DNA from 3 places in the Lysinibacillus parviboronicapiens genome. Region 1 is predicted to be linked to each of the others. Evidence: a T-box and tRNA genes for the amino acid it is inferred to sense, from the RefSeq annotation. Region 1 holds a T-box; the other regions hold tRNA genes.

Region 1 (8,441 bases):
ACGAACTAAAAACAGTGAATCCACCCCAATAAATTGAATATTTTTTTCGTTTTTTGTTATATCCTCGACTGTAAAATCATTTTGCTTTGCATCATCTAATTCAATCAGACCATTGCTCTCAAACAATAATAATGCACGAGAAAAATTGACGACATCATTTGGTACCGCTACTTTTGCATTGTGTGGTAAATCATCTATGTGATCGATTGTTTTTGAGTACACACCAAACGGTTCAATGTGAATACCTTTTACACTTACTAAATCTAAATGGCTTTCTTTATTCGTCTGCTCTAAAAATGGGATGTGCTGAAAATAATTGAAATCCAATTCACCGTCTGCTGTTTGTTGATTTGTTTGTACGGCATCCTTTAAAATAGAAATTTCTAATTTCACACCCTCTTTTGCTATATCATCTGCCAAATATTCCAGTACTTGTGCATGAGGTACACTTGCTGCCCCTACTTTTAATGTGACCGTTTCATCCTTACTTGCCTCACCTGATGCAGCACAACCTGCTAATACGCTAATCACTAACACACTGACTAACAATACCCCTAATTTCGTCAATCCAATATCCCCCTTTGTAAATAAATTTACTTGGTTTTATAACGAAATAAAAAATAGAATATTCTTGCACATATAAAATTCACTCTCAAAAAATCAAATAATTTGAAATTTCTTATTTTTATTTAAACAAATCTTATCTGTTTACTCGTAATTGGTCAATGCCACTTTATCTTATTTTTTCCTTACAATTAAAAAATCACGAACGTAAAAATCACGAAAATCAATTATTTTCTCGTTAATGACAAATATTAAATTAAAAATACACATTTTACGTTTGTAGATAGAAAACTTTTAGTGATACGATAGAAATTTTCAATTAGGCTTACGTCTAAAACGTCAAAAAAACTCCGAATAGCATATCGCCACTCAGAGTTTCATTTATAATTCATTTAATATATCTTCCACAAATGCCCATTCTTCATCTGTTTCAATTGGTAGTAATTCCTCAATATAGCCTTCTTCATTTGGCACAAACTGCGCAGCAAAAATATCTCGCTCCTCAATTGGCTCGTCCGTCGCAGGGACGTAGAGCACATACGATTTAGCAAATTGTTCTGATGTAAACGTATGAATTACCTCACACACTTGATCATTACCTTCTTCATCTGTCACTGTAATAAGTTGTGGCTGTTCTTCAAATTCATCAAGCAGTGTTAAAACAACCTCATTAATCATTTCCCACTCTGCCTCTGTTTCAACAGGCTGTAAATTGGTCATTTCTCCATTGTTGTCATCATAGTCGAACGTCATGGCTGAGATATCGCCGGGAATTTCATTGCCATCTGCATCAATTAGTGAAAACAGTACATAGGATTTTTCTTCCGCGTCGAATGTAAAGACTACACGACATTTTTGCTCCTTGCCATCCTTACCTATTATCATAAACTCTTGTATTTCTTCGTTCATTCAAACATCACTCCTTCTTCAAAACAATTGTCTTAAACAACATCAAAATTACGTCCTCATACTTTGAGCAGAGAAATTGTCGAATGGTGCGATCTTGAAGCTATCACCATAAAATAACTATGTTCAGTAGAGGTTTCTCTTCACGAATGAACACAGTAAAAAAGGAACAAGGACCGCACATTGCCATCCTTGTTCCCACACTTTAAATAGAAAAACGATTATTCTTCGTCTTCGTCCTCTAAAGCGTTTAATACGTCTTCCACCATATCCCATTCTGCTTCCGTTTCGATAGGTGTTAATTCACCATCTTCGCCGTTTTCAGATGGTACGAATGAAGATACGAAAATTTCAACAGAACCTTCTTCATCTTCTTCAGCGCCTACCATTGCATAAAATACGTATGATTTGCCAAATTCAGGAGACTCGTGTACGTGAATAACTTCGCAAAGTTGCTCGTTTCCACTTTCATCAATCACTGTAATATGTTGTACATGTAATTCTTCTTCATGGTTATGCTCTTGTGCCATGTCTGTCACCCCATCAGTTAATTTTTGCTATCTAAATAGCCTTGTAAAATCATCACAGCAGCCATTTTATCAATAACCTGCTTGCGCTTTTTACGACTCACGTCCGCTTCGATTAGCATGCGCTCTGCAGCCATCGTTGTTAATCGCTCGTCCCATAGCTTGACCGGTAGAGAAAATGTTTCTTCTAATAACTTTTTATAGTTTTCAGAAGCCTCTCCACGCGGTCCTACCGTATTATTCATGTTTTTCGGGAATCCTACAACAAATTCTGTTATCGTGTATTCCTTCACTAGCTCGGCTATACGGTCGATGCCGAACACGCCATTTGCTTCATCAATTTTTACGGTTTCAATACCTTGTGCCGTCCAGCCAAGTGCATCACTAATTGCAACGCCCACAGTTTTCGACCCAACGTCTAATCCCATAATTCTCATTTCTAGTCCTCGTTATTCTTTTTGATATAAAATTTAACAAGCTCTTCTAGAATTTCGTCCCGCTCAAGCTTGCGAATTAAATTACGAGCATCCTGATGGCGAGGAATATACGCCGGATCACCAGAAAGTAAGTAACCGACAATCTGATTGATAGGATTATATCCCTTTTCCTCTAATGAAGAATGTACTTTCAACATTACCTGCTTGACTTCCTGTTCCATTGATTCTTCTGGAAAATTAAATTTCATCGTTTGATCAAATGAACTCATGACCAGCACCTCGCTTTCAGAAATAAGGAGATGTGCAAAGAAGCTCATCTCCAATTTCTCTTTATTATAACCGATTTGGCGGATTAATTAAATGGATTTAACGTAATCATACACAGAAAGTAGAGCTTCTTCAAGTTTTGATGCATCTTTTGCTCCTGCCATTGCCATATCTGGACGGCCGCCGCCTTTACCGCCACAAGCTTCTGCGACCATTTTCACGATATTTCCTGCGTGATAATTTCCACCATTTAAATCTTTTGTTACGCCAGCACAAAGCATCACTTTATCGCCATCCACAGCACCTAAAACGACAATAGCTTTCGTCATTTTTACTTTTAAATCATCCATCATTTGACGCAATTGATTATTATCCTTCGCTTCTACTTTAGTAGATAGCACTGTTACATCACCAATTGTTTGTGCTGCGTCCACGATCGCTCCTGCTTGTGCGTTCGCTATTTTTTGTGATAGTGCTTCATTATCACGTTGTAATTCTTTAAAGTCGGCTTGGAGCGCTTGTACTTTTGTCACAATATCTTTTGGATTTGCTTTTAGCAATGTTGCTGCATCGTTTAAGTACGCCTCTTCTTCTTTTACGGCTTCGTAGGCAACTTTACCAGTAACTGCTTCAATACGACGAGTACCCGCACCAATACCACCTTCAGAGACAATTTTGAAGAAACCAATTTCAGAAGAGCGTTTTACGTGGATACCACCGCAAAGCTCAATAGAGTAGTCACCAACGGATACAACACGTACAACATCGCCATATTTTTCTCCGAATAATGCCATTGCTCCCATTGCTTTTGCTTCATCAATACCTTTTTCTTCAATCACGACTTCAATATCATCCCACACTTTTTCGTTTACGATACGTTCAATTTGTTGTAATTCTTCTTTTGTTACTTGGCCGAAGTGAGAGAAGTCAAAACGTAAACGATCAGGACCCACGTATGAACCAGCTTGATTTACATGGTCGCCTAAAACATCTTTTAATGCACGTTGCATAATATGTGTAGCTGTATGGTTTTTAATTATTAGATTACGCTCATCACGATTAACTACCGCTTTTGCTGCATCTTCAACATGCATTTCGCCAGATGCCACAATTACAGTGTGCAAAGGTTGTCCATTAGGTGCTTTTTGTACGTCTTTGACAATTGCAGTAAAACTATCATTAGAAATGACACCACTGTCAGCAATTTGTCCACCCATTTCAGCGTAGAATGGTGTTTTTGCTAATACCACTAACGCTTCTTGGCCTTCCGAAGCCACTTTTGCCACTTGGCCGTTAACGATCATCGCCGCAACTTCTGTATCTACAGTTAATGTTTCGAAACCAACGAATTCACTTGCCACTGTTAAGTTTGCGAGTACTTCGTTTTGTACTTGCATAGAGTCTACATCTTGACGAGCGGCACGTGCACGCTCACGTTGTTCCTCCATTGCAGCTTCAAATCCTTCATGGTCTACTTTCATGCCCACTTCTTCCGCATATTCTTCTGTTAGTTCAATTGGGAATCCGTATGTGTCATATAAACGGAATGCATCTGCACCAGGAATATAGTCATGACCCGCAGATTTTTGAGCTTCAACGACATCGTTAAAGATTGCTAAACCACCATCTAATGTTTCATGGAAGCGAATTTCTTCATTTTTAATAACACGTTGGATAAATTCACATTTCTCTGTTACTTCTGGATAGAAATCAACCATAATTTCACCAACAGTTGGTACTAATTCAAACATAAATGGTTTTTCGATACCAATTTGTTTTGCATAGCGAACTGCACGACGTAGTAAACGACGTAAAACATAGCCGCGACCTTCGTTTGAAGGAAGTGCACCATCACCTATTGCAAACGCTACTGTACGAATATGGTCAGCAATGACTTTGAACGGTGTGTTAATGTCTTCTTCAGATCCGAAAATTTCACTTAATTCCACTTCGCCTGGACGTTTATATTGACGGTTGGCGACGTGTTCAATTTTTTCAATAATCGGCATGAATAAATCTGTATCAAAGTTTGTTGGAACATTTTGTATCACTGAAACAATACGCTCTAGACCCATACCTGTATCAATATTCTGCTTTGGCAGTGGTGTATATGTGCCATCAGGATTATGGTTGAATTGAGAGAACACTAAGTTCCAAATTTCAAGATAGCGCTCATTTTCACCACCAGGATACATTTCTGGATCATTTTCATCTGAGCCATACTCTTCTCCACGATCATAGAAAATTTCTGAGTTCGGACCTGATGGACCTTCTCCAATATCCCAGAAGTTCCCTTCTAGACGGATTAAACGCTCTTCTGGAATGCCAATTTCGTTATGCCATACAGCATACGCTTCTTGGTCTTCTGGATGAATTGTAATTGATAATAGTTCTGGATCAAAGCCCATCCATTTTTTATCTGTTAAAAACTCCCATGCATAATGTATGGATTCTTTTTTGAAATAGTCACCGATTGAGAAGTTTCCAAGCATTTCAAAGAATGTGTGGTGACGAGCTGTTTTTCCGACGTTTTCTATATCATTCGTACGGATTGATTTTTGTGCATTTGTAATACGTGGATTGTCAGGAATAATACGACCATCAAAATAAGGTTTTAGTGTTGCAACACCTGAGTTAATCCATAATAACGATGGGTCATTGATAGGTACAAGTGGTGCTGATGGCTCATGATGATGTCCTTTTTCTTTAAAAAATTCTAAATACATGCGTCGAATTTCTGCTGCTTTCATGTGGAAAGTTCCTCCTCTTATCTACGTAAAATTACAAAGATGAATCCGCTAAATAAACAAAAAAAGCCCTCATCCCCAAAAAAGGGACGAGGACTTGTTATTATCTCGCGGTACCACCCTAGTTGTAAGTATAACCTACTTACCTCTCAAGCACTTGTAACGTAAGTGAACGGCAGTGATTAGCTGCACTCTGGAGTAGCTTTCGGCATTTGTTAGTCGTGAGGATTTTTCCAGCCTAGAAATCCCTTTCTTGTCCACGTACAAATACGTACTTGTTCCATCTTCGTTTTTACTATTATACAATAAATTATAAAAAAGATTGCAAAGAGTGTCAACGTTCATCTTGTTTTAAAGTAAATACTGCTCAAAGAATTACTGTGAAGATTTTCTATATATAATCCCATTATTGAATAGCTAAAATACTTTCACAACAGCCGTTTTTAAAAGATAAACTACTATTTGAAATTTTTCAATGTACGGTTAATTTAGCGTTCACTTACCATCTTTTAAACTATTCTCTCCATTGACATGATTGATCTAACTACAATTTTGTTAAAGTCCACTATAGTCTACCCCAACAGTGAAGCGTTCATTTCTTGAAGTTGAAATCTTCTTATAGTCCATGTAATTCCCCCCACTCCGTCAGTCTAAACGTTCCCAAAATATACATTTTTTATCAATAAAAATAAGTTATACTTAAAATAGTATCTCGCTATAAAGATACACTATAACAAGGAGAGGATAATTATGCACAAGCAGAAACATATGACAACAATGACGATTGGAAAAAAATTAGGCTTAACTTTTTTCTTCGCACTTATCATTCCGAGCCTACTTATCGCTATAACGTCGTATTCAGTCGCAAAAAATGAAATATACGATACTATGCATACAAGTGCCTCACAAAACGTTGCGGTTGTCGATGAATTTATCAATAAACATATCCAACCGATTGTAGAAGATGTGACTTACTTTGGCAACTCATTAACAGAGGCAACTTTATCCCAAGAAGAACGCACTATCCTGCTACAAAGCATGCAGCAATATTTCGATACGAGTAAAGGGCTTGTTTCTTCGTTTATTGGTACTGGGAATGGGGAGATGATTCAAGTTCCTAATCTTGGATTATCTGGAAAAAAGGATTTCGATCCACGTACACGGGATTGGTACAAGAACGCCATTGAAGCACAAGGAGAAGTTGTTATATCTGACCCACACGAATCTGCTTCAACAGGTGACTGGGTTGTGACGATTTCCAAAGAAATTAAAAATGCCGATGGTGTCTTTGCTGTCAATCTTAAAATGGAAGAGCTAGCAAATTTAATCGGTACCATACATATTGGCAATGAAGGTTATGCATTTTTAGTAAGTCGTAATCAAGCAATCATTTCACACCCAACAATAAAGGTTGGTGCAGATATTTCAGATGAGTCTTGGGCATCAGCGATGTTAGAAGGCACAGACAACTTTATTAACTACCGATTAGATAATGAAGAAAAGCAAATGTTTGTACAACAAAATGCATTAACCGGATGGCATGTAGGTGGAGCGATGTCAAAAAGTGAAATATCTAATGCGACAAAACCTATATTTATTTCTACATTCATCGTCGTATGTCTTTCTATAGCATTTTTCGGTGTCATTTTATATGTCATAATTCGTACAATTACACGCTCACTAGGCTCTATGATCAATGCAGCTAAAACGATGAGTGCAGGTGATTTACGTGCAAAAGTGGTCAGCAAGAAAAAAGATGAAATCGGCGTTCTCGGTAAAGCCTTTCAAAAAATGAGTGATTCACTACGTGATGTATTATCACATATTCACGAAAAATCAACTTCACTACTTGCTTCCTCAGAGGAATTAAGTGCAGTTACAGACGAAAACTCACGTGCTACAGAACGGGTGTCACAGGCTGCCATCGCCGTTTCTGAAGGTATCGACAAGCAAACTGCCAAATTAGTAGCAAGCTTTGATACGTTAGAGCAAGTTTCAAATGACATTCATCAAATTTACGAAAACACCAATATCTTAACTCAAAAAGCTGAAAAAGCTGAAGCAACTGCTGATATAGGTCAAAATGTCGTTGCATCTACTCAAAAACAAATGAGAACAATCGAGGGCAAAATTAACGAGCTTTCAACGGACATTACAACGGTGAATACCTATGTCAAAGAAATTGACGAAATTTTAGCGGTTATTACATCGATATCTGAACAAACGAATTTGTTGGCACTAAATGCTGCCATTGAAGCAGCACGCGCAGGCGAGCATGGTAAGGGGTTTGCAGTTGTAGCAGATGAAGTACGGAAGTTAGCCGAGCAAACGAACCACTCCTCTTCACAAGTTCGTCAAATAATTACAGCTATCCAACGAGAGGCATCAAAACTAGCAACATCAATGGATACAAGCCATAGCGAAGTGACTTTAGGATTACAGATGTTTACACAAACTGAAGAGAACTTCCATGAAATGAAAACATTCATTGAAGAAATTAATGATCAGCTCCATGATGTATTAGAAAAATCAAAAACGATATCTGCTAATAGTCATCAAGTTGTAGGAGACATGAAAGTGATAGAAGACATTTCACTTTCTTCAAAAGATGAGGTAGAGGCAATGGCACAGGCGACTGTTAAACAAGCATCTGCTATGCAAGAAATCGCTGCGACTGCTGAAGCACTCGAAAAATACGCAGAAGAATTACAAGAAGAAGTACGTACATTTACACTATAAGGAAAAGAGCAAGGGAAATCACTATCGACTTCTCTTGCTCTTTTGCACTTCATATAATCAAATATTTTTTCTATGTCTTCACTTGATCAAATTATCAATAATGATTTACTGACTACCATTATTTAATTTTCACTTAAAAAATCTTCCACCCGTTTCACTAAATTTTCTCGATTATAAGATTGATAAAGCATGCTCGACAAGCGTACAGGATCACCGAAGAAATAGCGTTCATACAAAGTTTGCCTTGTGCCAAA
Region 2 (8,441 bases), 430 kb from region 1:
AACAAGATGAAGAAATAGTGTTAAATGCATTAAAAGCAACGGGTGTTGAACATCTTCAAGATAAACCCGTAGATGAGCTGTCAGGTGGTCAACGTCAACGTGCATGGATTGCAATGACACTTGCACAGGATACAGATATAATTTTATTAGATGAACCAACAACTTACTTGGATTTAACACATCAAATAGAAGTGTTAGATTTGCTATACGTTTTAAATCAGCAACAAAATCGGACAATCATTATGGTCCTTCATGATATTAATCTGGCATGTCGCTATGCTGATCACATCATTACCGTTCGTGATCGTGCGGTGTTTAAACAAGGAAAGCCTGAGGAGATCATGACTACCTCGTTGGTGAAGCATGTTTTTGATCTTGAATGTCAAATGACCGAAGACCCGATTTTTGGTACCCCATTATGCATTCCTTTTGGTAAGGGACGTAAAATCTATTAAATTAACACACAGTAGCAAGTAAGTTACACAAACGTTTCAAACTTCTTTTCCCAGTTGTTTGCAGCACTCGATAAGATTATTAATTTCCCTAAATTCCTTTTGCTTTTGAAAACGGCGTTATCGTCATTTTCTATAACAGCAGAAGGAATTTTTAGTTCCCCCAACTGTTCAGTATAATAAAGCGCCGTTTATCGCCCATGAATGGATCGAGAAAACGAAAATCAGGGCTTTCTGTTATGATTTATACATAAAAAAATGCAGTAGATAAGATTTATATCTACTGCATTTTTAGTATGGCCAACGCCAGGTCATTGACTTTAGAGAAAACAAATATTTTCACTCAGAAAGCCTTGTGAATCCCTATTATTTATCTTTGTACTGTAATTGTTTGTAAAGTGAAATCTAACTTATTGCCATTAGAATCCATAATAGCATTACTTGGTGAAGCTTGTATCGTAACACTTCTACCGTTTTCAAATAAATACCCACTCTGAGATATTGTAATCAGCACTCTATCATTGCCTTGTGCATAGGTACTTGCTGCTAGCGAAGAACCATTCACATTAATATTAAAGTCCATATTATTAACGTTTATTACTGGCTCACTGAACACAACCTCCAATGTTTGTGAATTGCTAACATTAACAGTCACAACCTTTGGTGCAATATTTTCTTTAAGATTAACTGTTGTTCGCACCTCATCGAATGCTTCCATAGAGTTTGCTGCTCTTAAGCCTTTAATCGTGAAATTTCGTGTACCATTAAAATAATTCGAATCTTTTTTCACTGTGAGTTTAATACGATTTAAATTGGATGCTTCTACAACTGCACTTTCTACCTGAGCATTATCAATACTATAATTTTGCACGTTTTGAGCAAGTGCCGGATCAACAGGATAATTGAAGTTTAAATAAACAATATTATTATCTTTAATAGAATAATCTGTCGCAGATGTTTGAATTGGGTTGTACTGCGTTAAGGCCAGTTTATTACCATTAACACTTAAATCACCATTACGTGTGAATTTTACATTTTGCACTTCATTAATAGGCACACCGTATAAATTTGTAACATTAAATAAAGTTAGTTTGCCATCGTAAAGAGCTCCCTTTGTATCGTAAGGGCCTAGCAGACCTGCAATTTTAACACGTAATTTTGTAGGTTGATCTTTTACGGTATGAATATCACCTTGAGATCCTCTTGATACCTCATACAAAATGTGATTATTCATATAGCTTCCCGTAAATGAAGCTTTTGCGTAAGATCCTAACTGGACAGGTTTATCCAACGTTAATTGTAAATATTCAACATTATCCTCATAAACAATTTCAGAACTTATTAAAACAGGCGCTTTATCATCTCTTATAAAGTTATACACTGTTGAGAAAGTGGCCGCTTCACCTGATAAGTCGGTAATGACACGACCAGCTGCTGTTCCAATAGTAGTAATTCCTTGAAGTATATTTTTTGGATCAACCGTCACATTGATTAAGCGACCATTTTTAGGATCTTTCTCTATTTTGTTCACGGATAAAGAAGTCTGTCCGCTTTTAATTAAAAGATCATATCCATAAAGTGGTTGAATCTCTTCTGAGAATAGTAACTGGAATGTATTTGGACCAGTTTGTATGACAGAAGATAATGTTGGTGGAATACCATCCTTATCTCCTTTTTTCACTGTTACAGTGGCAGGGTTTGGAGAAATTATATTTCCTGACAAATCTGTAGCCGCTACGAATGTAATCTGCATAGCTGTACCTGGTGTTAAATAACTACCATTCACTGTTGCAGCTGATAAATCAAAGGTTGCTTCAGTTGAGTTTTGTTCAATACTGCCCGTTACATTCATTACTCTTGTTCCATTTGGTAATGTAAATTGAATGCGTTCATTTTGGAATGCTGCCATCGGCTCGGAAAACTGGACTTTTACGATTGACGAGTTGTTTCCTTGCGTTGTTCCCAGAATAGTAGGTGGTTGTGTATCCCCAGCAACGACAAAATTTGCATCAGCTTTTGTAAGCAGTAAGCCTTTTTCAGACTTGATGTTATTTAACACATAACGATGTGTACCTTTTAATGGCTCATTTACTGTAAAGATGACTGATTTTCTATCAGTACTAATTTCTGTTTTCACAATTGATAGTGCTCTTAAAGTATCCACATTAGAGAAAGCCACAATATTATCCTGTAATTTTCCATCTGCTTTTACTACAGAGAGCGGGTCAATTGCTAGGTTGAAAACAACTTTGATTTGAGAGGCGTTGATGCCCTCAATCGATTGCACCTTTAGCTCATTGACTTCATATGTAACAACAGCTGAATAAGATTTATCGTTAATTTTAAAATCTACCTTTGTCTCCACATTTTCAGTAAGTGGCGTTGCTAATGTTACCTTATGGCTTGTCCCATCTGTTAATGTAACTTGTAGTGTATTGGCATCTACAACTTTAACCGTTTGGATGAGTAAAGCATGTTCTTTTATCATATCATCGATATTTGTCATAGTACGATGTAAAAAAGACGCAAATTGGCCACGTGTTAATGTGTTCGCTGGATTAAATGCCTTGACGTTTGTAATCTTTGCATACTCTAGTGCAATAACTGCCTCACGATTTTCTATTGAGGTATTTTTTAAATCTGTAATAGAAGATTTATAGTTTTCTTCTTTATACTTCGCAATTAAATCGATATCATAAACTGTTTCAATAGCACTTACTAAATAAGAAGCCATTTGTTCACGTGTAATATTTTCGGAAGGCGATAACTTGTTATTAGTACCTTTGGAAATACCAGTATCGTATATAAGTGCTGCATATTGTAGTAACTCTTTATCTTTTGTAGATGCAGGCTGCAAGTCTGTAAAACGTACTTTTTTATTGTAATCTGCTGGCACTTGATAGTGTTCTGATACAAGCCATTTCCCTAAAAATTTAGTGACATTACCACGTGTAAGAGTAGCGTTGGGTCTAAATGTACCGTCAGTATATCCACCTACAATTTTTGCATCTGCTAGTGCTAAAATTCCCTCTTTATGGTCACTCTTTGCAATATCTGTAAAGGAGGCTGCACTTGCAGTAGGAACAACAGCTGTCGCAATTAAGGCAGCAGATGCTGTACTCACAATCCATTTACTTTGCTTTTTTTTCACATTAATAACCTCCTATTAATTCTATTCATCTCTATTATAAAAGAAAGATGGATTTATTCCAAAGGATATACCAATATTATCGAGTTTTACCATGGAATATTTGTCTAATTATATAGTAAACAATTAGCAAATAGAAATATTTTGAGATGGATTGACAAAGAAGATGATCATAAGAATCAACTTTTGATTAAACAATTGTTAAAAGCTTTCTTATTAACGATAATATTTAGTACAACTACACCTAACATTCACAATAAACAAATCTCATAACGACTCTTGCTAATAGATAATAGTCGGTGGAAAAGTTAAGGAGAAAAATTGAAACGCTTTACCGAATTTACCACTCAATATGACAATGACTTGGATTGGGAACAACAAACGAGGCGTTTATAGAGCAACTATTGTATTAGATTTAAAAAGCATCATAAAAAAAAAGCAGTAGATGTATTTTACATCTACTGCTTTTTGGTATGACCCCTACGGGATTCGAACCCGTGTTACCGCCGTGAAAGGGCGGTGTCTTAACCGCTTGACCAAGGGGCCAATGGCGGAGAAGGAGGGATTTGAACCCTCGCGCCGGTTACCCGACCTACACCCTTAGCAGGGGCGCCTCTTCAGCCTCTTGAGTACTTCCCCGTAAATAAAAAAATGGCTCCGAAGGCAGGACTCGAACCTGCGACAACCTGATTAACAGTCAGGTGCTACTACCAACTGAGCTACTTCGGAATAATGGTGGGCCTAAATGGACTCGAACCATCGACCTCACGCTTATCAGGCGTGCGCTCTAACCAGCTGAGCTATAGGCCCATTTGGAGCGGGTGATGAGAATCGAACTCACGACATCAGCTTGGAAGGCTGAGGTTTTACCATTAAACTACACCCGCATGTATGGTGGGTCAGGACGGAATCGAACCGCCGACACTTAGAGCTTCAATCTAATGCTCTACCAACTGAGCTACTGACCCATACGTTCCATGCTAAGCTGCAAATATCTTTATCAGCCACTCTCGTTTATTCAGTCACGTACTGTAAGTACGCTCCTTCATGCACTCGTTTGCTTCTTCGATCTTTTTGCTTACATGAACCTCTTATTATAAAAATGGCGGTCCCGACCGGGATCGAACCGGCGATCTCCTGCGTGACAGGCAGGCATGTTAACCGCTACACCACGGGACCATTTGGTTGCGGGGGCCGGATTTGAACCAACGACCTTCGGGTTATGAGCCCGACGAGCTACCACTGCTCCACCCCGCGACAATATGAATGTTAATTATACCGAGTTTTTTAGAACACCATTTATAAAATTTAAAACTGGAGGAGGTAGAGGGATTCGAACCCCCGCGCGGTGTTACCCGCCTGTCGGTTTTCAAGACCGATCCCTTCAGCCAGACTTGGGTATACCTCCGTAACAATATATAAATGGTGGACCTTGCAGGACTCGAACCTGCGACCGGACGGTTATGAGCCGTCTGCTCTAACCAACTGAGCTAAAGGTCCTTTAAGATGGCGGCAGAGGGAGTCGAACCCACGACCTTTCGGGTATGAACCGAATGCTCTAGCCAGCTGAGCTACGCCGCCAGGATCTTTATAACTGGTTATAATTTTATGGTGGAGCCTAGCGGGATCGAACCGCTGACCTCCTGCGTGCAAGGCAGGCGCTCTCCCAGCTGAGCTAAGGCCCCAAAATAATGGTCGGAATGACAGGATTCGAACCTACGACCCCTTGGTCCCAAACCAAGTGCTCTACCAAGCTGAGCTACATTCCGAAATATATATGGCGCGCCCGGCAGGAGTCGAACCCACAACCTTCTGATCCGTAGTCAGACGCTCTATCCAATTGAGCTACGGGCGCTATTTACTAGAATAAAAATGGTGCCGAGGGCCGGAATCGAACCGGCACGGTAGTCACCTACCGCAGGATTTTAAGTCCTGTGCGTCTGCCAGTTCCGCCACCCCGGCACATGTTGGAGCGGAAGACGAGGTTCGAACTCGCGACCCCCACCTTGGCAAGGTGGTGTTCTACCACTGAACTACTTCCGCATGTGCATAAGATTTATTTATCCTGGCAATTATGAAATTCTAAAAAATGGTGCGGGTGAAGGGAGTCGAACCCCCACGCCTTGCGGCGCTAGATCCTAAGTCTAGTGCGTCTGCCAATTCCGCCACACCCGCATATTTTGTTGGCAATTTAAATGGTGAGCCATGAAGGACTCGAACCTTCGACCCTCTGATTAAAAGTCAGATGCTCTACCAACTGAGCTAATGGCTCAAAACTATGGTGCCGGCTATAGGAATCGAACCCACGACCTACTGATTACAAGTCAGTTGCTCTACCTGCTGAGCTAAACCGGCATATGGTGGAGGATGACGGGCTCGAACCGCCGACCCTCTGCTTGTAAGGCAGATGCTCTCCCAGCTGAGCTAATCCTCCTGGGTATTATGCCTAGCGATGTCCTACTCTCACAGGGGGAAGCCCCCAACTACCATCGGCGCTAAAGAGCTTAACTTCCGTGTTCGGTATGGGAACGGGTGTGACCTCTTTGCCATCATCACTAGACTCTACTTCATCTTTAACATACTATGTATTACTTATATCTTAAAGTTCTTTGTGTTTTGAAGTTGTTTACCTGTCCTTCAAGACAAGAATTATTGTATAACGTTTTCTTACATTGTGCAACACTTTTTTATAAAAAAAAGAAATTATTACTTTTTAAAGATATTTTTGTCATGTAAGAGAATTTATCACTCTGCTAATCATTATAACAATTGTTTTTTCAAAAGAAAACATTTTTATTTACATCAAAAAAATGTTTTGTAGTTGCTATGTTAAATATTTACTCTATTAGTAATCAATAATGCCTCGACATTATTACGTCCGGAATCGGCTTTGTGCTTGCACAAAGAACTCCTTTTCGATTTCCGTGACATCCGCCGGAGGCTTTAACTTATTTTAGCGGATGTTTGTACACCCTGAAAAGCAACTTAAATCCGCATTCATCTCACCACCTATAGAGGTGGGAGACTTCTGCTGAAAGAAGTTAAATACAGTAGAACTCAGGCCTTAACGATACGTCTTGTTAGAATGCCTGAGTATTTTAATATTTTTTGTAGGTACTACATTGCTCATACATTTTAATTTTTTATCCTATACGTTATTTAGCATTATTATTCTAAATATTAGTAAGGGCTGCTAATAATTGGTCAATTTCTTTAAATGTAGTTTTTGGACCAAAGGATATTCTGAAAAATTGGCGAGCTTCTTCCATAGTATAGCCCATCGATAAAATTGCTTTCGTGCCAGACTCGCTATGAATATCACATGCACTACCTGTAGATATGCATATACCCGCTTCATTTAATCTTAATAAAACATATTGTCCTTCTACTTTATCCATCACAATACCACATATATTTGGTAGTTGCTCCCCACATTCGATCATACGACATGTAGTTGGTAAATTTTCTTGTAAATAAAGACGTAATGCCTCATAATCTTGTAGCTTGTAATGAAAATCTTCTATTGCAGTTGCAAATGCTACGATAGCTGGCGTATCCAGTGTTCCCCCTCTTAAGCCGCGCTCATGAGTCACACCTGGTGTTAATGCAGGTACACAAATTTTGGGATTAATATAAACAGCCCCACAGCCTTTTGGTCCAGCAATTTTATGTGCTGAAACTGTCATAGCATCCACCTGTTGTGCAAAAGTAACTTTACAAAATGATTGTACGCAATCTACATGAAAATATATATCAGATTCCTTAGCCAAAGCTGCAATTTCATCTATAGGTTGAATTGCCCCTAATTCTGAATTAACATGTTGGATAGTTATAAGCGCTGTATCATCTCTTAACACTTCGCGTAATTGCTCTACATGAATACTACCACTTCGTTGTAAGGGTAATTTTGTCACAACAAATCCCATTTTCTCAAGTGTATTTAATGCCGCATGAACTGAAGTATGTTCTGCTTGTGAAGAAATAATATGTTTTCCTTTCTTTGAAGCCAAAGCAAGTGATACAATCGCCAGCAAATTCCCCTCAGTTCCACTCCCTGTAAAAATTATGCCATCACTTTTAACGTTTAGGGCAGTGGCTACTATTGCTCTTGCCTTTTCAACAAAATAATGTGCTTGTCCTCCTAAGTCATGTAAACTCGCACTGTTTCCATAATAACGTTCCGCTACTTCACAATAAGCCTTGAGCGCTGAGGCAGACATTGGTGATGTTGCTGCGTAATCCATATAAATCATCGTATTCTCATCCTCTCAATTTACTTAGGGTCTTGTTTTCTTTTATATTTTATGTAAAGATATGTGTCAAGACAACTGTAAAGAAGGTATAGCTATGGATGTAAAGATAGATGTACTCATTATTGGCAGCGGTATTGCAGCACTTCAAGCCGCTAGACTACTCGGACAGCAGTTACAAGTACAGATTGTTACGAAATCTTCTGTTGATATGAGCAGTTCTTATCGTGCACAAGGTGGTATTGCGGCCGTCACTAAACCAGAAGATAATACGGCTTATCATATTGCAGATACCTTGACTGCTGGCGAAGACCATCATGAAAAGAACCATGTTGAAGCGCTTATTAATGATGGTACAAAAATTATACAGCAGTTCCTAATGGATGACCTGCCCATCGATCGAGAGGCATCTGGTGAACCAGCTCTCGGGTTAGAAGGCGCACATAGTCATCATCGCATTTTACATGCTGGTGGGGATCGTACAGGGCAAGTATTTATTGATTACTTGCTCAAACAACTTCCTTCGAACGTCGTTATTAATTGTTATGAAATGGCTTATGAACTTCTACTAAATACGGACGGTGCTTGTAT
Region 3 (6,254 bases), 430 kb from region 1:
AATCTCTATGCTGTTGGTGAAGTCGCTTGTACGGGCGTTCATGGTGCAAATCGTTTAGCGAGTAACTCCTTGCTAGAAGGTATTGCCTTTGGACAAAAGATGGCACATGCCATCTTACAAACAGGCTGCAAGCAATACAATTTCACTGTCATTCACAAAGCTCATCAGCAAGCTATACCTTCACTATTAGCAAAAGAACATTTACAGCAAACTATGATGCATGCGCTAGGTATTATACGCAATCCTCAAGATATGCAGCAATTCGCAAAACAATTGCCACCATTGCAAACCCTTCAACATGTTGAGATAAGTGGACTGGGTCAACAGGAACTTGAACTTTATATGATGCATATTGTCGCTTCATTGATGGTAAATGCTGCACTGACACGAAAAGAAACGCGAGGAGCTCATATTCGTAGTGACAAACCAAATAAAGATAGACTATGGGCTCAACGCTGGATTATTTTTGAACATGGACAGATGAAAGTGAGGAATACATTATATGAATATCATCAAACTAGAGGAAATGCTCAAGCAATTTTATAACGAAGACATTGGGGATGGCGATTTATCAAGCGAACTTATCTTTACAGCTGATCAAAAAGGGACTTTTTCCTTTTATGCGAAAGATAGTGGTATTTTCTGTGGAGCACTTATCATCGAGCACGGTTTTCTACTACTGGATTCCTCGATGGATATCATTTTGCATAAAAAAGATGGTGATGCAGTAAATACAGGTGATTTACTCGCTATTGTCAAAGGACCTCTACAAAAATTATTAATTGGTGAGCGTGTCATTTTGAATCTCATTCAGCGTATGTCTGCCATCGCTACAGCTACCAACTTAGCTGTTCGTGAAACAGCAGGGACAGGAGCAAAAATTTGCGATACCCGTAAAACGATACCTGGATTACGTATGCTCGATAAATATGCAGTACGGGTAGGTGGAGCCTTTAATCATCGCAGTGGATTATACGATGCAATTATGCTAAAGGATAACCATATTGCTTTTGCAGGGAGCATTTCAAAAGCTGTGCAAGCTGCTCGTAGCAAAGTTGGTCATACGGTAAAAATTGAAGTAGAAATTGAAACAAAAGATCAATTGAAAGAAGCCATTGCATCAGGTGCTGATATTATTATGTTTGATAATCGAACGCCAGAAGAAATACAGGCATGGCTCCCAGCCGTTCCTGCGCATATCGCTACGGAGGCATCCGGTGGGATTACGCTAGATAATCTACATGCCTATGCAGAATCTGGTATCCAATGGATCTCACTTGGCGCACTAACTCATTCGGTAAAAGCGTTTGATATTAGCGCACTTGTACAAATGAAAGGAGATCATCCACTTGTCAATAACTAGTTTATTACAACAAGCTACCCTACTCCCAGAGCATTATCGAACACTATCAAGAACTGACATGGAATCTCGCATTCTAGCTATTAAAAAGAAACTGGGTCGTCAGCTTTTTATTCCTGGCCATCATTATCAAAAAGACGAAGTGATTCAATTTGCTGATGCTACAGGAGATTCTTTACAGCTCGCGCAATTATCTGCTGCAAATAAGGAAGCCAAGCATATCGTTTTCTGTGGGGTACATTTTATGGCTGAAACAGCCGATATGTTAACCACTGAGAAACAGCATGTCTACTTGCCAGATATGCGAGCAGGCTGCTCAATGGCAGACATGGCAGACATTTATCAAACAGAACAAGCATGGTCCATCTTACAGCAACTTTTCGGTGATACGATTATACCGTTAACATATGTCAATTCGACTGCGGCAATAAAAGCATTTACAGGACATTATGGAGGCGCATGTGTAACATCCTCCAACGCAAAGGAAATGGTAAAATGGGCATTTAGTCAAAAGCAACGTATTTTATTTCTACCCGATCAGCATTTAGGTAGAAATACCGCTTATGATTTGGGCGTACCTCTTGAAAATATGGCTGTTTGGAATCCACATACCAATACCCTTGAGACAGAACAGTCGTCAGAAAACATTCAAGTAATTTTATGGAAAGGACATTGTTCCGTCCACGAAGGCTTTACCGTGCAACATACAGAAATGGTTCGTCAGGCACATCCAAATATGCGCATTATCGTGCATCCGGAATGTAGCCGTGAAGTTGTTGCGGCAGCGGATGATGCAGGCTCAACGAAATACATTATTGATACTATTAATAATGCCCCTAGCGGTTCTGCATGGGCAATCGGCACAGAAATGAATCTAGTTAATCGTATGATGTTACACCATTCAGATAAACAGATTATCTCGTTGAATAAGAATTTTTGTCCTTGTCTTACAATGAATCGAATTGATCTCCCACATCTGCTGTGGTCACTTGAAAGTATTGAACAGGGAAAGCCACATAATCGCATTCAAGTGGACCCCCATATTGCAAAAGAAGCCCGTAGTTCACTCGAAAGAATGCTAGCACGAGGATAATAAAAAAATCGTCTACTATCTTTAGTTAGACGATTTTTTATTTCTAAAAGGACAACACTGTTTGGAATCTAATAAATATATTTTGTAAGTAATTTTGGAACACTTGACTTCCACCAATAAATAATACTTGCACTTCGGCATAGAGCCCAGTTGCAGTTACTTTACCTCGACAAGCTTCTCCTACTTTTTCCAATACTATAATTCTTTGAAGCTTCTTTTATATTTTTCTTCATAAAAAAAGCACAGTAGATGTTTTACATCTACTGTGCTTTAGTATGACCCCTACGGGATTCGAACCCGTGTTACCGCCGTGAAAGGGCGGTGTCTTAACCGCTTGACCAAGGGGCCAATGGCGGAGAAGGAGGGATTTGAACCCTCGCGCCGGTTACCCGACCTACACCCTTAGCAGGGGCGCCTCTTCAGCCTCTTGAGTACTTCCCCGTAAATAAAAAAATGGCTCCGAAGGCAGGACTCGAACCTGCGACAACCTGATTAACAGTCAGGTGCTACTACCAACTGAGCTACTTCGGAATAATGGTGGGCCTAAATGGACTCGAACCATCGACCTCACGCTTATCAGGCGTGCGCTCTAACCAGCTGAGCTATAGGCCCATTTGGAGCGGGTGATGAGAATCGAACTCACGACATCAGCTTGGAAGGCTGAGGTTTTACCATTAAACTACACCCGCATGTATGGTGGGTCAGGACGGAATCGAACCGCCGACACTTAGAGCTTCAATCTAATGCTCTACCAACTGAGCTACTGACCCATACGTTCCATGCTAAGCTGCAAATATCTTTATCAGCCACTCTCGTTTATTCAGTCACGTACTGTAAGTACGCTCCTTCATGCACTCGTTTGCTTCTTCGATCTTTTTGCTTACATGAACCTCTTATTATAAAAATGGCGGTCCCGACCGGGATCGAACCGGCGATCTCCTGCGTGACAGGCAGGCATGTTAACCGCTACACCACGGGACCATTTGGTTGCGGGGGCCGGATTTGAACCAACGACCTTCGGGTTATGAGCCCGACGAGCTACCACTGCTCCACCCCGCGACAATATGAATGTTAATTATACCGAGTTTTTTAGAACACCATTTATAAAATTTAAAACTGGAGGAGGTAGAGGGATTCGAACCCCCGCGCGGTGTTACCCGCCTGTCGGTTTTCAAGACCGATCCCTTCAGCCAGACTTGGGTATACCTCCGTAACAATATATAAATGGTGGACCTTGCAGGACTCGAACCTGCGACCGGACGGTTATGAGCCGTCTGCTCTAACCAACTGAGCTAAAGGTCCTTTAAGATGGCGGCAGAGGGAGTCGAACCCACGACCTTTCGGGTATGAACCGAATGCTCTAGCCAGCTGAGCTACGCCGCCAGGATCTTTATAACTGGTTATAATTTTATGGTGGAGCCTAGCGGGATCGAACCGCTGACCTCCTGCGTGCAAGGCAGGCGCTCTCCCAGCTGAGCTAAGGCCCCAAAATAATGGTCGGAATGACAGGATTCGAACCTACGACCCCTTGGTCCCAAACCAAGTGCTCTACCAAGCTGAGCTACATTCCGAAATATATATGGCGCGCCCGGCAGGAGTCGAACCCACAACCTTCTGATCCGTAGTCAGACGCTCTATCCAATTGAGCTACGGGCGCTATTTACTAGAATAAAAATGGTGCCGAGGGCCGGAATCGAACCGGCACGGTAGTCACCTACCGCAGGATTTTAAGTCCTGTGCGTCTGCCAGTTCCGCCACCCCGGCACATGTTGGAGCGGAAGACGAGGTTCGAACTCGCGACCCCCACCTTGGCAAGGTGGTGTTCTACCACTGAACTACTTCCGCATGTGCATAAGATTTATTTATCCTGGCAATTATGAAATTCTAAAAAATGGTGCGGGTGAAGGGAGTCGAACCCCCACGCCTTGCGGCGCTAGATCCTAAGTCTAGTGCGTCTGCCAATTCCGCCACACCCGCATATTTTGTTGGCAATTTAAATGGTGAGCCATGAAGGACTCGAACCTTCGACCCTCTGATTAAAAGTCAGATGCTCTACCAACTGAGCTAATGGCTCAAAACTATGGTGCCGGCTATAGGAATCGAACCCACGACCTACTGATTACAAGTCAGTTGCTCTACCTGCTGAGCTAAACCGGCATATGGTGGAGGATGACGGGCTCGAACCGCCGACCCTCTGCTTGTAAGGCAGATGCTCTCCCAGCTGAGCTAATCCTCCTGGGTATTATGCCTAGCGATGTCCTACTCTCACAGGGGGAAGCCCCCAACTACCATCGGCGCTAAAGAGCTTAACTTCCGTGTTCGGTATGGGAACGGGTGTGACCTCTTTGCCATCATCACTAGACTATTGTCGGCTTCCAATATACGCCGTATTTCTTTGTCAGCTTCCATCGCTTTCTCGAACTACTTGTATCTTGAAACCCTATGTAGAAAGATGTTGTTCTTTCAAAACTGGATAAACGGTACATTGAATGTTTCAAACATTTTGGTTAAGTCCTCGATCGATTAGTATTCGTCAGCTCCATGTGTCACCACACTTCCACCTCGAACCTATCTACCTCATCGTCTTTGAGGGATCTTACTTACTTGCGTAATGGGAAATCTCATCTTGAGGGGGGCTTCATGCTTAGATGCTTTCAGCACTTATCCCGTCCACACATAGCTACCCAGCGATGCCTTTGGCAAGACAACTGGTACACCAGCGGTGTGTCCATCCCGGTCCTCTCGTACTAAGGACAGCTCCTCTCAAATTTCCTACGCCCACGACGGATAGGGACCGAACTGTCTCACGACGTTCTGAACCCAGCTCGCGTACCGCTTTAATGGGCGAACAGCCCAACCCTTGGGACCGACTACAGCCCCAGGATGCGATGAGCCGACATCGAGGTGCCAAACCTCCCCGTCGATGTGGACTCTTGGGGGAGATAAGCCTGTTATCCCCGGGGTAGCTTTTATCCGTTGAGCGATGGCCCTTCCATGCGGAACCACCGGATCACTAAGCCCGTCTTTCGACCCTGCTCGACTTGTAGGTCTCGCAGTCAAGCTCCCTTGTGCCTTTACACTCTACGAATGATTTCCAACCATTCTGAGGGAACCTTTGGGCGCCTCCGTTACCTTTTAGGAGGCGACCGCCCCAGTCAAACTGTCCGCCTGACACTGTCTCCTGCCCCGCTAAGGGGCATGGGTTAGAATTTCAATACAACCAGGGTAGTATCCCACCGACGCCTCCTTCGAAGCTGGCGCTCCGAGATCTCTGGCTCCTACCTATCCTGTACAAGTTGTACCAAAATTCAATATCAGGCTACAGTAAAGCTCCACGGGGTCTTTCCGTCCTGTCGCGGGTAACCTGCATCTTCACAGGTACTATAATTTCACCGAGTCTCTCGTTGAGACAGTGCCCAGATCGTTACGCCTTTCGTGCGGGTCGGAACTTACCCGACAAGGAATTTCGCTACCTTAGGACCGTTATAGTTACGGCCGCCGTTTACTGGGGCTTCAATTCGCAGCTTCGCTTGCGCTAACCACTCCTCTTAACCTTCCAGCACCGGGCAGGCGTCAGCCCCTATACGTCACCTTACGGTTTTGCAGAGACCTGTGTTTTTGCTAAACAGTCGCCTGGGCCTATTCACTGCGGCTCTCATGCGCTTGCACGCTCAAGAGCACCCCTTCTCCCGAAGTTACGGGGTCATTTTGCCGAGTTCCTTAACGAGAGTTCTCTCGCACACCTTAGGATTCTCTCCTCGACTACCTGTGTCGGTTTGCGGTACGGGCACCTCTCACCTC

Evidence for each region. The T-box of region 1 lies ahead of alaS (alanine--tRNA ligase). A T-box ahead of a tRNA ligase gene usually reads a tRNA of that ligase, here a tRNA-Ala.
Region 2: it has a tRNA-Ala gene. The T-box ahead of alaS (alanine--tRNA ligase) is inferred to sense a tRNA for this amino acid. The anticodon was not compared.
Region 3: it has a tRNA-Ala gene. The T-box ahead of alaS (alanine--tRNA ligase) is inferred to sense a tRNA for this amino acid. The anticodon was not compared.

The regions. Positions count from the first base shown of each region.
Region 1 is NZ_CP073713.1:3,334,288-3,342,728, forward strand. It holds gene C9J31_RS16150 (MetQ/NlpA family ABC transporter substrate-binding protein) at 1-567, opposite strand, end outside; gene C9J31_RS24340 (DUF1292 domain-containing protein) at 946-1,473, opposite strand; gene C9J31_RS16160 (DUF1292 domain-containing protein) at 1,692-2,000, opposite strand; gene ruvX (Holliday junction resolvase RuvX) at 2,018-2,434, opposite strand; gene C9J31_RS16170 (IreB family regulatory phosphoprotein) at 2,437-2,703, opposite strand; gene alaS (alanine--tRNA ligase) at 2,791-5,451, opposite strand; T-box leader at 5,531-5,744, opposite strand; gene C9J31_RS16180 (methyl-accepting chemotaxis protein) at 6,199-8,187, shown strand; gene hpaB (4-hydroxyphenylacetate 3-monooxygenase, oxygenase component) at 8,310-8,441, opposite strand, start outside.
Region 2 is NZ_CP073713.1:3,759,377-3,767,817, forward strand. It holds gene C9J31_RS18105 (ABC transporter ATP-binding protein) at 1-455, shown strand, start outside; gene C9J31_RS18110 (S-layer homology domain-containing protein) at 823-3,603, opposite strand; tRNA gene C9J31_RS18115 (tRNA-Glu) at 4,075-4,146, opposite strand; tRNA gene C9J31_RS18120 (tRNA-Ser) at 4,149-4,239, opposite strand; tRNA gene C9J31_RS18125 (tRNA-Asn) at 4,253-4,329, opposite strand; tRNA gene C9J31_RS18130 (tRNA-Ile) at 4,334-4,410, opposite strand; tRNA gene C9J31_RS18135 (tRNA-Gly) at 4,414-4,487, opposite strand; tRNA gene C9J31_RS18140 (tRNA-Phe) at 4,493-4,568, opposite strand; tRNA gene C9J31_RS18145 (tRNA-Asp) at 4,704-4,779, opposite strand; tRNA gene C9J31_RS18150 (tRNA-Met) at 4,783-4,857, opposite strand; tRNA gene C9J31_RS18155 (tRNA-Ser) at 4,916-5,008, opposite strand; tRNA gene C9J31_RS18160 (tRNA-Ile) at 5,024-5,100, opposite strand; tRNA gene C9J31_RS18165 (tRNA-Met) at 5,108-5,181, opposite strand; tRNA gene C9J31_RS18170 (tRNA-Ala) at 5,210-5,285, opposite strand; tRNA gene C9J31_RS18175 (tRNA-Pro) at 5,293-5,369, opposite strand; tRNA gene C9J31_RS18180 (tRNA-Arg) at 5,379-5,455, opposite strand; tRNA gene C9J31_RS18185 (tRNA-Leu) at 5,474-5,562, opposite strand; tRNA gene C9J31_RS18190 (tRNA-Gly) at 5,569-5,643, opposite strand; tRNA gene C9J31_RS18195 (tRNA-Leu) at 5,691-5,775, opposite strand; tRNA gene C9J31_RS18200 (tRNA-Lys) at 5,797-5,872, opposite strand; tRNA gene C9J31_RS18205 (tRNA-Thr) at 5,880-5,955, opposite strand; tRNA gene C9J31_RS18210 (tRNA-Val) at 5,959-6,034, opposite strand; rRNA gene rrf (5S ribosomal RNA) at 6,045-6,160, opposite strand; gene C9J31_RS18220 (cysteine desulfurase family protein) at 6,774-7,853, opposite strand; gene nadB (L-aspartate oxidase) at 7,948-8,441, shown strand, end outside.
Region 3 is NZ_CP073713.1:3,768,365-3,774,618, forward strand. It holds gene nadB (L-aspartate oxidase) at 1-546, shown strand, start outside; gene nadC (carboxylating nicotinate-nucleotide diphosphorylase) at 503-1,363, shown strand; gene nadA (quinolinate synthase NadA) at 1,350-2,453, shown strand; gene C9J31_RS18240 (hypothetical protein) at 2,497-2,646, opposite strand; tRNA gene C9J31_RS18245 (tRNA-Glu) at 2,730-2,801, opposite strand; tRNA gene C9J31_RS18250 (tRNA-Ser) at 2,804-2,894, opposite strand; tRNA gene C9J31_RS18255 (tRNA-Asn) at 2,908-2,984, opposite strand; tRNA gene C9J31_RS18260 (tRNA-Ile) at 2,989-3,065, opposite strand; tRNA gene C9J31_RS18265 (tRNA-Gly) at 3,069-3,142, opposite strand; tRNA gene C9J31_RS18270 (tRNA-Phe) at 3,148-3,223, opposite strand; tRNA gene C9J31_RS18275 (tRNA-Asp) at 3,359-3,434, opposite strand; tRNA gene C9J31_RS18280 (tRNA-Met) at 3,438-3,512, opposite strand; tRNA gene C9J31_RS18285 (tRNA-Ser) at 3,571-3,663, opposite strand; tRNA gene C9J31_RS18290 (tRNA-Ile) at 3,679-3,755, opposite strand; tRNA gene C9J31_RS18295 (tRNA-Met) at 3,763-3,836, opposite strand; tRNA gene C9J31_RS18300 (tRNA-Ala) at 3,865-3,940, opposite strand; tRNA gene C9J31_RS18305 (tRNA-Pro) at 3,948-4,024, opposite strand; tRNA gene C9J31_RS18310 (tRNA-Arg) at 4,034-4,110, opposite strand; tRNA gene C9J31_RS18315 (tRNA-Leu) at 4,129-4,217, opposite strand; tRNA gene C9J31_RS18320 (tRNA-Gly) at 4,224-4,298, opposite strand; tRNA gene C9J31_RS18325 (tRNA-Leu) at 4,346-4,430, opposite strand; tRNA gene C9J31_RS18330 (tRNA-Lys) at 4,452-4,527, opposite strand; tRNA gene C9J31_RS18335 (tRNA-Thr) at 4,535-4,610, opposite strand; tRNA gene C9J31_RS18340 (tRNA-Val) at 4,614-4,689, opposite strand; rRNA gene rrf (5S ribosomal RNA) at 4,700-4,815, opposite strand; rRNA gene C9J31_RS18350 (23S ribosomal RNA) at 4,957-6,254, opposite strand, start outside.